Regions from separate parts of the Salinivibrio sp. MA607 genome, predicted to be linked through region 1. Evidence: predicted binding sites of a transcription regulator. Region 1 holds the regulator's gene; the other holds the start of a gene.
The links. Region 1 encodes CRP, which controls carbon source genes, mostly activating them, when cyclic AMP is high. Its sites were predicted from a motif close to TGTGANNNNNNTCACA; they were not measured.

Region 1 (5,897 bases):
ATGCGTCCAGAGTTTCGTGGCGGGTTAAACGGTAAGTTATTGTCTAAATGCCGCTTCCTAATGCTGGCGCAATTTCCAGAGCGCTTCGCTGACGTGGTGTTTGCCGAAATGCGCGGTGTGTCGGATGACGAGGGCAACTCGCCATTTTGGCAGTGGCTAAAAGACAACTTTTTTAACATTGACTTTACCTTGGCGGATTATCTCACCGGGATTGGTGCCAAAGGGTTTATTGCCGACTTAATGCCTAAATTGCCGATTTATGTGAGCCTACTGAGTGAGGAAGCTCGTGCAGTTATCGGTCAAGTGCACCCGAATACCCGTCCAGCATTACGCTTGTTGGAAAAAGAGGGCTTTTCTTGCCGTGGTTATGTCGACATCTTTGATGCGGGCCCAACGGTAGAATGCTTACGCCCCAATATTGAGTCTGTACGTCACTCTTTCACCGCCTCAGCGCGCGTAAGAGAGCACAGTAGCGCGCAGGATTATTTAATATCGAATACCGATTTTGCTGGCTTCCGTGCCACCGCGGCGAAAGCTGCGATCGATCACGAAACCAATCAAGTTGTGATTAGCCCAGCGGTTGCCGATGCATTGAATGTAAAAAACGGCGATCAACTGCGTTTGATTGCCATGGGGGGATAAAATGACAAAGCAATCAGCAGGCCATTTGATTCATGGCGAGTGGGTGAAAGGCGAGGGCGAGATCATGACCTCGCAAAACCCCTTTGATAGTCAATGTATTTGGCAAGGTGCAGAAGCGAGTCGTTCGCAAGTGGAGCAAGCGGTCAGCGCCGCACGCGACGCGTTTTTGCGTTGGCGCAATACCGATTTTTCTGAGCGCCAAGCGCTGGTGGAGCGCTTTGCCGAGATAGTGAAAGCCAATACCGATGAACTGGCTCGGGTCATTGCCGAAGAAACGGGCAAACCCTTGTGGGAAACCAAAACCGAAGTCGGGGCCATGGTAGGCAAAGTGGCGATCTCCTTGCGCGCGTACCACGAAAGAACAGGCTCACGTGAAAAAGACGTCAATGGCACCCAAGCGGTATTACGCCATCGTCCACTTGGCGTTATGGCGGTATTCGGGCCTTACAATTTCCCTGGGCATCTACCTAATGGCCACATTGTTCCAGCTTTATTGGCGGGCAACAGCGTAGTATTTAAACCCTCTGAGCTGACGCCAAAAGTCGCAGAGAAGACCTTGGGCTATTGGCTCGAAGCGGGATTACCGCAAGGACTGATCAGCCTGGTACAAGGTGGGCGCAATACCGGCGAGGCGCTGGCCCAAGCGCGCGGTATTGACGGTTTATTGTTTACCGGTAGCGCCAATACGGGGCATATTCTTCATCGTCAGTTTGCTGGCCAGCCCGATAAAATGCTGGCGCTGGAAATGGGGGGCAATAACCCCTTGGTGGTGAGTGATCAGTTCGGTGATTTAGACGCCACGGTATACACCATTATTCAATCGGCCTACCTCAGTGCCGGTCAGCGGTGTACGTGTGCACGCCGCCTGCTGCTGCCTGAGGGAGAAGTGGGTGACAAGATCTTGACTCGCCTAGCACAATGGACCAAAACCGTGCGAGTGGGTGGCCAGTTTGATGATCCCGCGCCTTTCATGGGCGCCCAAATTTCAATGGCTGCCGCCGAGGGGATTTTGGCCACACAACAGAAATTGATCGATCTGGGAGCTACCCCCGTCATAGAGTGCGAGCATTTACACGATGCGGTGATTTCTCCAGGGATTTTAGATGTGAGTGGCATTCAAGCGTTACCCGACGAAGAGTATTTCGGTCCGCTACTACAAGTGCAGCGCTATCAGGATATGGCTGATGCGATCACGAAGGCGAATGATACCCGCTATGGTTTGTCGGCAGGCCTTATCAGTGAAGACGAGGGCGAATGGCAATACTTCCTCGATCATATTCGCGCAGGGATTGTGAATCGTAATCGTCAGTTGACAGGGGCAAGCGGTGATGCGCCATTTGGCGGGCCAGGTGCGTCGGGTAATTTACGTCCAAGCGCTTACTATGCCGCCGATTATTGCGCTTATCCCATGGCATCAATGGAAGGGGAGCAGGTGGTACTGCCTGAGACGTTCGCCCCCGGTATTCCGACTCAACAAGATTAAGGAGACCAATATGGACAGTGGCCAAGCGTTATTCGATAAATTATGGCAAGACTATATTAACCGTCTTTGCCCATCGGCACATCAGGTACATGCCTTGCTCGAAGAAGGGCAGCCTTTAATCAATGATCATATTGCCTTGCGGACATTTGGTTTGCCCAAGGTTGGGCTTGAGGTCTTGGCGCGCCCCTTCCTGGCGCTAGGCTATCAGCAAAAAGGGGACTATACCTTTGAAGCGAAAAAGCTCAATGCCTGCCATTTCGAGCACCCCGATCCTTTGATGCCGAAAGTGTTTATCAGTGAATTGATGGTCGAGCAATGCTCGCCTGCGCTGCAAGCCATTGTTCATAAGCTGGTGGCACAAGTCGATGCGTCGTCACTAACAGGGAGCGATTTTCTTCATCAGGGGCGGCTTTGGGACATCGATAGCGCCACCTATCAAGCGCTTGCTGAGGAGAGTGAATACGCGTCCTGGGTAGCCGCGCACGGTTATGGCGCGAATCATTTCACAGTGAGTGTCAATCAGTTAAAGGCTCATGATCATTGCCAATCGGTTAATCAAAAGCTGCGAGACAATGGCTTTGCAATTAACGAAGCGGGTGGGGAAGTAAAAGGGGACGCATCCGTTTATCTGGAGCAATCCTCCACCATGGCTGACCGTGTCCCTGTTGTTTTCTCTGATGGCACGCAAACCATTCCAGGTGGGTTTTATGAGTTTGCTAAGCGTTATGTGTTGCCCAACGGTGAGTTGTACCAGGGGTTTGTTGCCGCTTCAGCGGATAAAATTTTTGAGAGCACGCACTAACAAATAGTGGATATAACGAGGCCTAAACGGTTAAGGAAGAGTTCGCTCTTCCTTTTTTTTTGTTTTAAAAAGAAAAACCGACGCCAGGGCGTCGGTTGGGAATACAGAGAGCGCTGTGATTAGCGGGTACCGTATACCACGATGGTTTTACCATGGGCTGAAATAAGGTTTTGCTCTTCCAGCATTTTAAGAATACGCCCCACGGTTTCACGCGAGCAGCCAACGATTTGGCCAATTTCTTGACGTGTGATCTTAATTTGCATGCCATCAGGGTGCGTCATGGCATCGGGTTGCTTCGCTAAATTCAACAAGGTTTGCGCAATACGGCCCGTGACGTCCAGGAAGGCAAGATCCCCCACTTTTTGGCTGGTCACTTGCAAACGGCGCGCCATTTGTGAGGACAAACGCATCAATATATCGGGGTTAACCTGGATCAGTTGGCGGAACTTTTTGAATGAGATTTCTGCCACTTCACAAGGAGACTTAGCCCGAACCCAAGCGGTACGCTCCTGATCATCTTCGAAAAGGCCTAGCTCACCGATGAAATCACCTTGGTTAAGATAAGACAGGATCATTTCCTTGCCTTCTTCATCTTTGATTAGAACGGCGACAGACCCTTTCACGATGTAATACAAGGTCTCCGCTTTTTCGCCTGCATGAATCAGCGTGCTTTTAGACGGATACTTGTGGATGTGACAATGTGAAAGGAACCACTCGAGTGTAGGGTCTGTTTGAGGTTTTCCTGGAACCATATAACTTATTTCCTCTGCATGTGTTGCCCGGCAACAACGTCCTATCTTTGTCTGAGGGGTAACCCACCAGATCTATGCACAGAATACGAAGTCTGGGCGCGGGCTACAAGCTCACTGTATGTTAACAAGAGTGTATCTTTTTTTGTTAGCAATTTCTTGATTTTGATCTAGGCCAACCGCCTAAAAAACTGGCAAAAACGTGGCTAAGATCACGGCTTGAGAAGTAATACACGATAGATGCGCTACGCCCTAGCCAATCTTGCCTTTTTCGATTAGCTGCTGAATCAATGGACGGATGATAAGTTCCATCGCAAAGCCCATCTTACCGCCTGGCACGACGAGTGTATTATGCCGTGACATAAAAGACCCCGTGATCATTTGCAGCAGATAAGGAAAGTCGACGTTTTTCATCCCTCGAAAGCGGATCACCACAAAGCTCTCATCCAACGAAGGAATGCCTTTGGCGTTCAGTGGGTTGGAGGTATCGACCGTCGGCACCCGTTGAAAGTTAATGTGAGTGCGTGAGAATTGCGGCGTAATATAATGCAAATAATCGTCCATCGACCGCACAATCGAGTCGGTGACCGCTTCGCGTGAGTGGCCCCTATCGCGGGTATCGCGGACAAACTTCTGAATCCACTCAAGGTTGACGATCGGGACCATACCAATCAATAGGTCGACATGTTGAGCGACATTGACCTCACCATCAACCACACCGCCGTGCAAGCCTTCGTAAAATAGTACGTTGGTATTGTCGGGTAAATCCTGCCATGGTGTGAAGGTCCCTGGCATTTGATTGTAGGGCACCGCTTCGTCAAAGGTATGCAAGTAGCGGCGATATTTGCCTGTGCCGAGTTCACCGTACTCACGGAAAAACTGCTCTAATCGCGGAAAATCATTGGCGGTGGGGCCAAAGTAACTAATGTGCCGTCCTTGCTCACGTGCTTTACGGATCTCGACGTCCATTTCCGGTCGCGTAAAGCGATGGAAACTGTCCCCTTCTAGCCACGCCGCTTTGATGTTCATCATCTGGAACATCTTACGGAATGCTTCGGATGTGGTGGTGGTCCCTGCTCCTGAAGAGCCGGTGACCGCGATGATTGGATGTTTAGCCGACATGACGCGCCCTGTCATTCAGTCTGAATGTGTATCGCTGTTTATTGCGTACAGCGATGCTAAGATCTGAGTGCTTCTTTACGACGAATATCCACTGTCTCGTGCAACTCAGAATACACAATCACGGCGTCGCCGGATTGCAGTTGTTGGCGAACATCCGCCACTTTTTGTGCAAAGCTGACTTCCTGCTCACCATAATCGGTTCCTTCCCGTAACACAAAGTGCTCGATTAAACGAGTCAGTGTTTCCTCAGGGACCGATTGCCAAGGAACCATCATACTACATCACCTTTTGTTGATTTATGGCTGAGACGTTAGGGTGCTTGATGCTGATATTGTGAATCAGCTCGCATTTTACCCAATCATTCAACACAATGCAGTAGATCAATGTGCGTCGGTCTTTTTTGCTTTGCGTGGCGTCCTTTTTTAACGGGACGAGCAAAGGCGTGAGGCTAACCAGTGAGGCACCGACTGCTCCAGCCAGAACTGTGGCTGGCGCCAACTGCCGGTAACAAAACCAACATGCCCACCATGTTCGCTCAGTTGATAGTCAATATTCGCGGGCAGAGGCGAGGTTGGGATCACTGCGTCGGTCATAAAGGGATCGTCTTTCGCATGGATAATCGCAAGTGGGACCGTAATAGCGTCAAGGACAGATAAACCACTACAGCTTTGATAGTAGTGTTGAGCATCGTCAAAGCCATGCAGCGGTGCGGTGACCGTTTGATCAAACTCGAACAGAGTTTTAATCTTTGGCCGCTCCCCAGCATGCCACCGACCCACTTTTTGGTGTCGGGTAAGTTTTTCCGATAAGGTTTGTCGCATCGACCGTAGCAAATACGCTTGATAAACACGGGAAAACCCTTGTTGAATACGGGTCGAGCACGCCGCTAAATCGAGCGGGGGAGAAATAGCACAACCACAACTGACAATCGGATCATGCTGATAGTCGGCCAGGTAGCGCACCAACATGTTTCCTCCCAAAGAGACTCCCACAGCGGCAATCTCATTGTTCGGGTAGGTCTGGCGTAAATAGGTCAAAAATGCCCGAGCGTCCTCCGTTTCGCCGGAATGATAAGTCCGCGGCGCGCGATTAAGACGGC
Region 2 (5,897 bases), on a different contig from region 1:
CAAAGAACTGAGTCTATCGATGCACCTCTGTCGACTGACACAACTGCATCCAAGCCTCGGCGGTGCGTGAGACATAACGCTCGCCGTGCCAGACTAACCCGAGTTGCCATTCAATCGCCGGGCTTATTGGTTTCACCAGCAATAACTCACTGTCTTCCAAGCTGGCGCTGAGGCGCTGGCACAAGGGCGCGGGTAAGAACGCCACCCCAGAACCACTTTTCACCAAGGCGGCTAAAAAATCCCACTGACTGCTACGCGCGGCAATGGTGGGCTGATAACCATGCTCTTCACAGCGGGCAATAATCCGATCGCTTAAGGTAAATTCAGCGCTATACAGATAAAACGGCTCGTCTTTGACTGCCTGCCACGTCAGGCTTTTTTGCGCACGCCACGCGGCTTGGTTAGGCAGCACTGCATAGATGGGGTGAGTTTGTAAAGGTAAGCTTTGCAAGCACTCAGGCTGGGTGTCGGTGAGCATAGTGATTGCCACATCAATCTCGCCATTGATTAGCGCTTGTTCGGTGCGCCGCCCACCGTATTCGACAATACTAAGCGCGACATTTGGGTAGCGTTGGCGGTATTCACGCAGCACATTGGCATAGAGCGGCCCTATCATCGGTGGCATTCCCAATCTAAGCTGGCCGCGCGCCAATTGGTTAAGATCGTCGAGCTCGGTATTTAGCTGCTCGAACTCAGCAATAATGCTCTGCGCGCGCTGATACACCACCTCTCCAGCATCGGTTAACCAAAACCGCCTTCCCTCTCGGTGCAACAATGGCTGACCCACATCTTGCTCAAGGTTACGCACCATTTTACTGATTGTCGGTTGCGTCACATGCAATGACGCCGATGCGGCAGTAAAGCTCTGCTTTTCCACCAAAGCAATAAAATAGCGCAACGCACGAATATCCATAAACGGCCCTTAAAAGCTAATCATTAACCATGCCATTTTGGCATAGTTGATGGCGAAAAAAGCAGAGGAACTAGCACTTATTACAATGCGTCACTTGGTTATACTTCCGGTAGCATGAAGCAGTCTCTCATTAAGTCTCGCTCACCGCGTTTGATACCCGCTTCTTTTGCCAAGCTCTCCCATTTCGACACGGCCTGGGCGACTTGACGATAAATTTTGTCAGCTGTTTTCACATCAAGTTGAAAGTACTCTGCCACCTCAAACGCTAGGTCAATATCTAAAGCGTTATCTTTGTCGTCAATATTTAAGTGCAGACCGTGGGCATGTTGTGTTGAATTGATGTCGTAGGCGGGTGACAGTCGCCAACCTGTCGTGTCAAAAATAAAGCCATGATTACGTAGGTGATCGTCACTATTGGCAACCATGATATTAAACAGCATACGCCTCCAAAGCTGTGCCAAATCCGATTGATGCCCTATCGTCTCGTTTTTAACAACTCGATATCTTGCAGCTTCCTACCAAGTTCATCATCGAGCGCGACTTTACCTAGATCGTCTAACAAACCCAGTACGGCGAGCACATTGACATAATGGCCTAGCGACACTGTCGGATCGCCTTTTGTGATTTTGCGTAGTGTTGGTTTCGAGATCCCTGTGCGCTGATGCATTCTATCTTGACTGATCCCTCGACGCTTCATCGCCAATAAGATGTTTTCACCTAATTGATGCAATATTTTCATCTGCCGCGGGAACACAGTGGCACCACGCTTGGGCGGCGCTTCCTTATCATACTTCATCATAATGAAACTAACACTCGATAGACATTCAATTTATGAAATTATAGTTTCATATCATAGTGAGATCAAAGACAACCCGCTAAGACTCGATTTTGTCAAAGCCAACATGACGGACTGTCCAAAAAATGAAACTATAAATTATTTTTAAGACATTATATGGAAATATAGTTTCACTTTTAGTGCTGGGGATGTATAACGACAAACTGATTATTGACGGGACTGGGTAGTCACTAACGCAGCTTTATCGCTCAATAATTCATGCCATTTTGGCATAGTTTAAATAAAAAAAAGTCACTTTATTCACTCTCTGCCAAGACGTAAACTATGAGCCATCTCACAGATTCTTGGCACGCCTTCGATGCAATTGATTAAAAACGCCTTACTTACCCTACTACAAGTCTTTGTCCTTGCTGGCATTTGGTTCTTGTCTGATTGGTTGGTCACCACCTTTGCTATTCCGCTGCCGGCCAACCTCACCGGTATGTTGCTGTTGTTAGGCGCATTAATGTTGAAAATTGTCCGTGCCGATTGGTTGCGCCGCGGGGCAGCGTGGCTGTTAGCCGAGATGTTGCTGTTTTTTGTGCCGGCGGTGGTGGCGGTGGTCAATTACCAAGATTTATTGCTGCAAGAAGGCGGTAAGATCATGGTTGTACTGATTTTAAGTACCGCGATGGTGATTGCGTCAACCGCTTGGGTGGTCGATAAAGTGTATCGTTTTGAGGTTAAAATGGCGCGCCGCCGCAGTAACCACCACGCGCACCACCCTGATCTAAAACCGGAGTGCTAAGCCATGATGTCTGCCTTACCGACTTGGCTTCATGCCTCGCTATTGAGCATTACCTGCTTTTTAATGACCCTTGGCTTTTATTACATGAGCAAATGGCTGTATCGCCGCCACCCCTCCATTCTGGTGATGCCATTGCTGCTCGCGCCCTTGCTGATTGTCGCGGTGGTGGTTGGGTTTAAGATCCCGTATCAAGACTACATGGCGCAATCTTACTGGCTGCTTTGGCTGCTGGGCCCAGCGACTGTGGCGTTTGCGATCCCTGTGTATGATAACCGCGCGCTCATCCGCCGCCATTGGTTATCCCTGTCAATCGGTGTCACTGTGTCGGTGCTGGTCGCGATTACCAGTACTGTAGTGTTAGCGCGGGTGTTTGAGCTGTCTGAACTGCTGCAACGCAGTTTGGCGATGCGCTCAATTACTACCCCTTTTGCCGTGGAAGCCACCAAAGCGATTGGCGGGCAAAGCGATCTCACCGCGCTGTTTGTGGTTCTCACTGGCGTAATTGGGATGGCAATCGGTGAAAGTATTTTGACCGTGATTGCGATTCGATCACGCTTGGGACGCGGCGCCAGTTTGGGTGCATCGGCCCACGGTGCCGGTACCGCTAAAGCGTATCAAATTGGTCACGAAGAAGGAGTAGTATCTAGCGTGGTGATGATGATTGCCGGCATGGTCACTGTGTTACTTGCACCTGTGTTAGGCCAGTTGCTTTGGTGATCCTAACCGCTTTATTGATCCTTGTATGACTTTGTACGCTATCTATTGCTATAAATAAAAATGAGTGAGTTGATGAAAGTTTCTGCGCAGTAAGCAGGTCTTACACGGACAAACTCTGATAACGAGGCAATAATGAAACAGCGTAAGTCAATTTGGCGAGTCATCGCGTTCACAGTATTCAGTTTGCTATCGATAGCAAGTTATGCGGCGGTGAAAGATACCGCCACCACAGCCCAAGGCTATCAAAAGGCGACCCTTGCTGGCGGCTGCTTTTGGTGTACAGAATCTGATCTTGAAAAGCTCGACGGCGTGATTGATGTGGTGTCTGGCTACTCAGGCGGTGAGCTTGAAAACCCAACCTATAAAGAAGTCTCGTCCGGCACCAGCGGGCATATCGAGGTAATTGATGTCACCTATGATCCAAACGTGGTCAGCTATGAACAGGTGTTAGACCAGTTTTTCCGTCATATTGACCCCACCGATGATCAAGGCTCATTCGTTGACCGTGGCCCGCAGTATCGCCCCGCGATCTTTTATCACTCTGAAACGCAAAAGCAAATTGCCGCCGAATTTATGGCGGAGATTGAGGCGTTAGGCGTGTTCAAAAAGCCGCTCAAAACCGAGTTGATCCCGTTCGAGAAATTCTGGCCAGCAGAAAGTTATCATCAGGATTATTATAAAAACCACAGCGTGCGTTACAGCTATTATCGCTACGCATCGGGTCGTGATCAGTATCTGGACGAGATTTTTGGTGACGATCGCAAAGACAACCCGGTCACCTTGCGAGAAATGATCGATGCGCAAAAAGCGGAGGATAAGACATCAACGAATATCCGCTACTCGCGCCCCTCGGATGAAACAATACGCACGATGTTGTCAGACATGGAATACGAGGTCACACAAGAAGACGGCACTGAACCCGCGTTCCAAAACCCGTATTGGGACAACAAGCAAGCTGGTATTTATGTGGATATCGTTTCGGGCGAGCCGCTGTTCTCCTCCACCCATAAATACAAATCCGGTACCGGCTGGCCAAGCTTTACGCAGCCCATCGACAAGCAGTATGTGGTTACCAAACCGGACAACTCGCTGTTTTTCAGTCGCACCGAGGTGCGTAGTAAGGTGGCGGATTCGCACCTTGGCCATGTGTTTGAGGATGGTCCCGCACCCACCGGCTTGCGTTATTGCATGAACTCAGCCGCAATGCGCTTTGTGTCCGTCGATAAAATGGCCGATGCCGGTTATGAGGATTATCTCTATCTGTTTGAATAAATCTTCCTTTGCGTGATTGGCTGGTAAACCTGCGGTAGAGTACAGCTCTACCGCTTTTTTACGCGAGGCATTGGATGCACACGATATTGATAACCGGATTTGAACCGTTCGGCGGCGAGAGTGAAAACCCATCTTGGCAAGTGGCACAAGCATTAGAAGGCTGGCAGCCCAATGAGGAGTGCATCGTTAAAGCCGTGCGCCTGCCCTGCACCTTTGACGATAGCTTACCGACGTTACACAGCGCGCTAGAATCACTCAGTCCGGTGATGGTGATCGCCCTTGGCCAAGCCGGTGGCCGCGCCGAGATAAGCTTAGAGAAGGTAGCGATCAATTATCAGAACGCGCCCATCCCGGACAACGCCGGTAAGCAGCCGCATGGCACGTCGGTGGTGCCATCTGGGCCCAACGCCTATTTTTCTACCTTACCCCTCAACCGTTTAGCGAACGCATTAAACGAAGCCCATCATCCTGCCAGTATTTCTTACACCGCGGGCACCTTTGTGTGTAACCACGTGTTTTATGGCTTGATGCATGCGCTGGCTCATCACACCGAGGTACGCGCCGGCTTTATTCATATTCCCTACAGCCCAGCACAAGCGTGCAAACACCGCGCCCCGAGCATGCCGGTGGGTGATGTGGTAGCAGCGATGAAGGTAGCTATTGAGTTGAGTTTATTGGATGATGATGCCACTACCGTGTGTGAAGGCATGTTGCACTAACACGCGTTAGATGGCGCTCAGACGATGAAGCTCAAACAATGACGCCTAGCAGCGGAGCACAGTTACGGTTACCGTGCTCCTAACCTAATCGCTTAAAACAGCCACTCAGTGACGAGATCGTTGTCGGTCAGCACGCTATCGAGAAAGGCAAACAAATGCGCATTCATCGGTGCCGTATCAAAGGCGCGAATGGAGGCAGGGTCTTGAATAAAGCGCTTGTTAGCGACCTCGCCCTCTGGATAGGCGGCGTGCAATAAGCCTTCAACCGCCAGAGGTGTCAATTCAAGGTGGCATTGAAAGCCATATACCCGTGGTCCGTACTTCACGATCTGGCGCGGACAGCCTTCGCTGCTAGCCAGTACACGACTATTGGGTGTCAGCCCCGGCATATCATGGTGCCAATGGCCCACAATTTCTTGTGGGGCAAAATGCGGCATATGCTCATCAATATGGCCATCTTCAGTTAACTGGATGGGGAAATAACCAATCTCAGGCTCAGGACTTTTCTGATACGAAGCGCCCAATGCCTCACCAATCAGTTGCGCGCCGAGGCAAATCCCTAATACCGCACTGCCTTGTTCAATGCACTGGTTTATAAGTGCTTGCTCGCGCGGGCTATCAAAATGTGGGCATTCAGACTGTGGCGTATCTGGACTTTGCGGCCCGCCGAGTACCACCAGCAGATCAATGCCT

Region 2: a site for CRP is predicted at 2,033-2,048, ahead of BZG81_RS08230 (CidA/LrgA family protein). Genes of this name have one in related genera too.

The regions. Positions count from the first base shown of each region.
Region 1 covers NZ_MUFJ01000001.1:212,377-218,273, forward strand. Annotated here, with positions in the region: gene astA (arginine N-succinyltransferase) at 1-642, shown strand, start outside; gene astD (succinylglutamate-semialdehyde dehydrogenase) at 644-2,125, shown strand; gene BZG81_RS01065 (DUF1338 domain-containing protein) at 2,136-2,927, shown strand; gene crp (cAMP-activated global transcriptional regulator CRP) at 3,047-3,679, opposite strand; gene BZG81_RS01075 (phosphoribulokinase) at 3,929-4,798, opposite strand; gene BZG81_RS01080 (YheU family protein) at 4,855-5,073, opposite strand; gene BZG81_RS01085 (hydrolase) at 5,221-5,897, opposite strand, start outside.
Region 2 covers NZ_MUFJ01000014.1:1,269-7,165, forward strand. Annotated here, with positions in the region: gene BZG81_RS08215 (LysR family transcriptional regulator) at 14-913, opposite strand; gene BZG81_RS08220 (HipA domain-containing protein) at 1,012-1,374, opposite strand; gene BZG81_RS08225 (helix-turn-helix domain-containing protein) at 1,389-1,652, opposite strand; gene BZG81_RS08230 (CidA/LrgA family protein) at 2,068-2,496, shown strand; gene BZG81_RS08235 (LrgB family protein) at 2,503-3,213, shown strand; gene msrB (peptide-methionine (R)-S-oxide reductase MsrB) at 3,346-4,485, shown strand; gene pcp (pyroglutamyl-peptidase I) at 4,560-5,204, shown strand; gene BZG81_RS08250 (glutamine amidotransferase-related protein) at 5,297-5,897, opposite strand, start outside.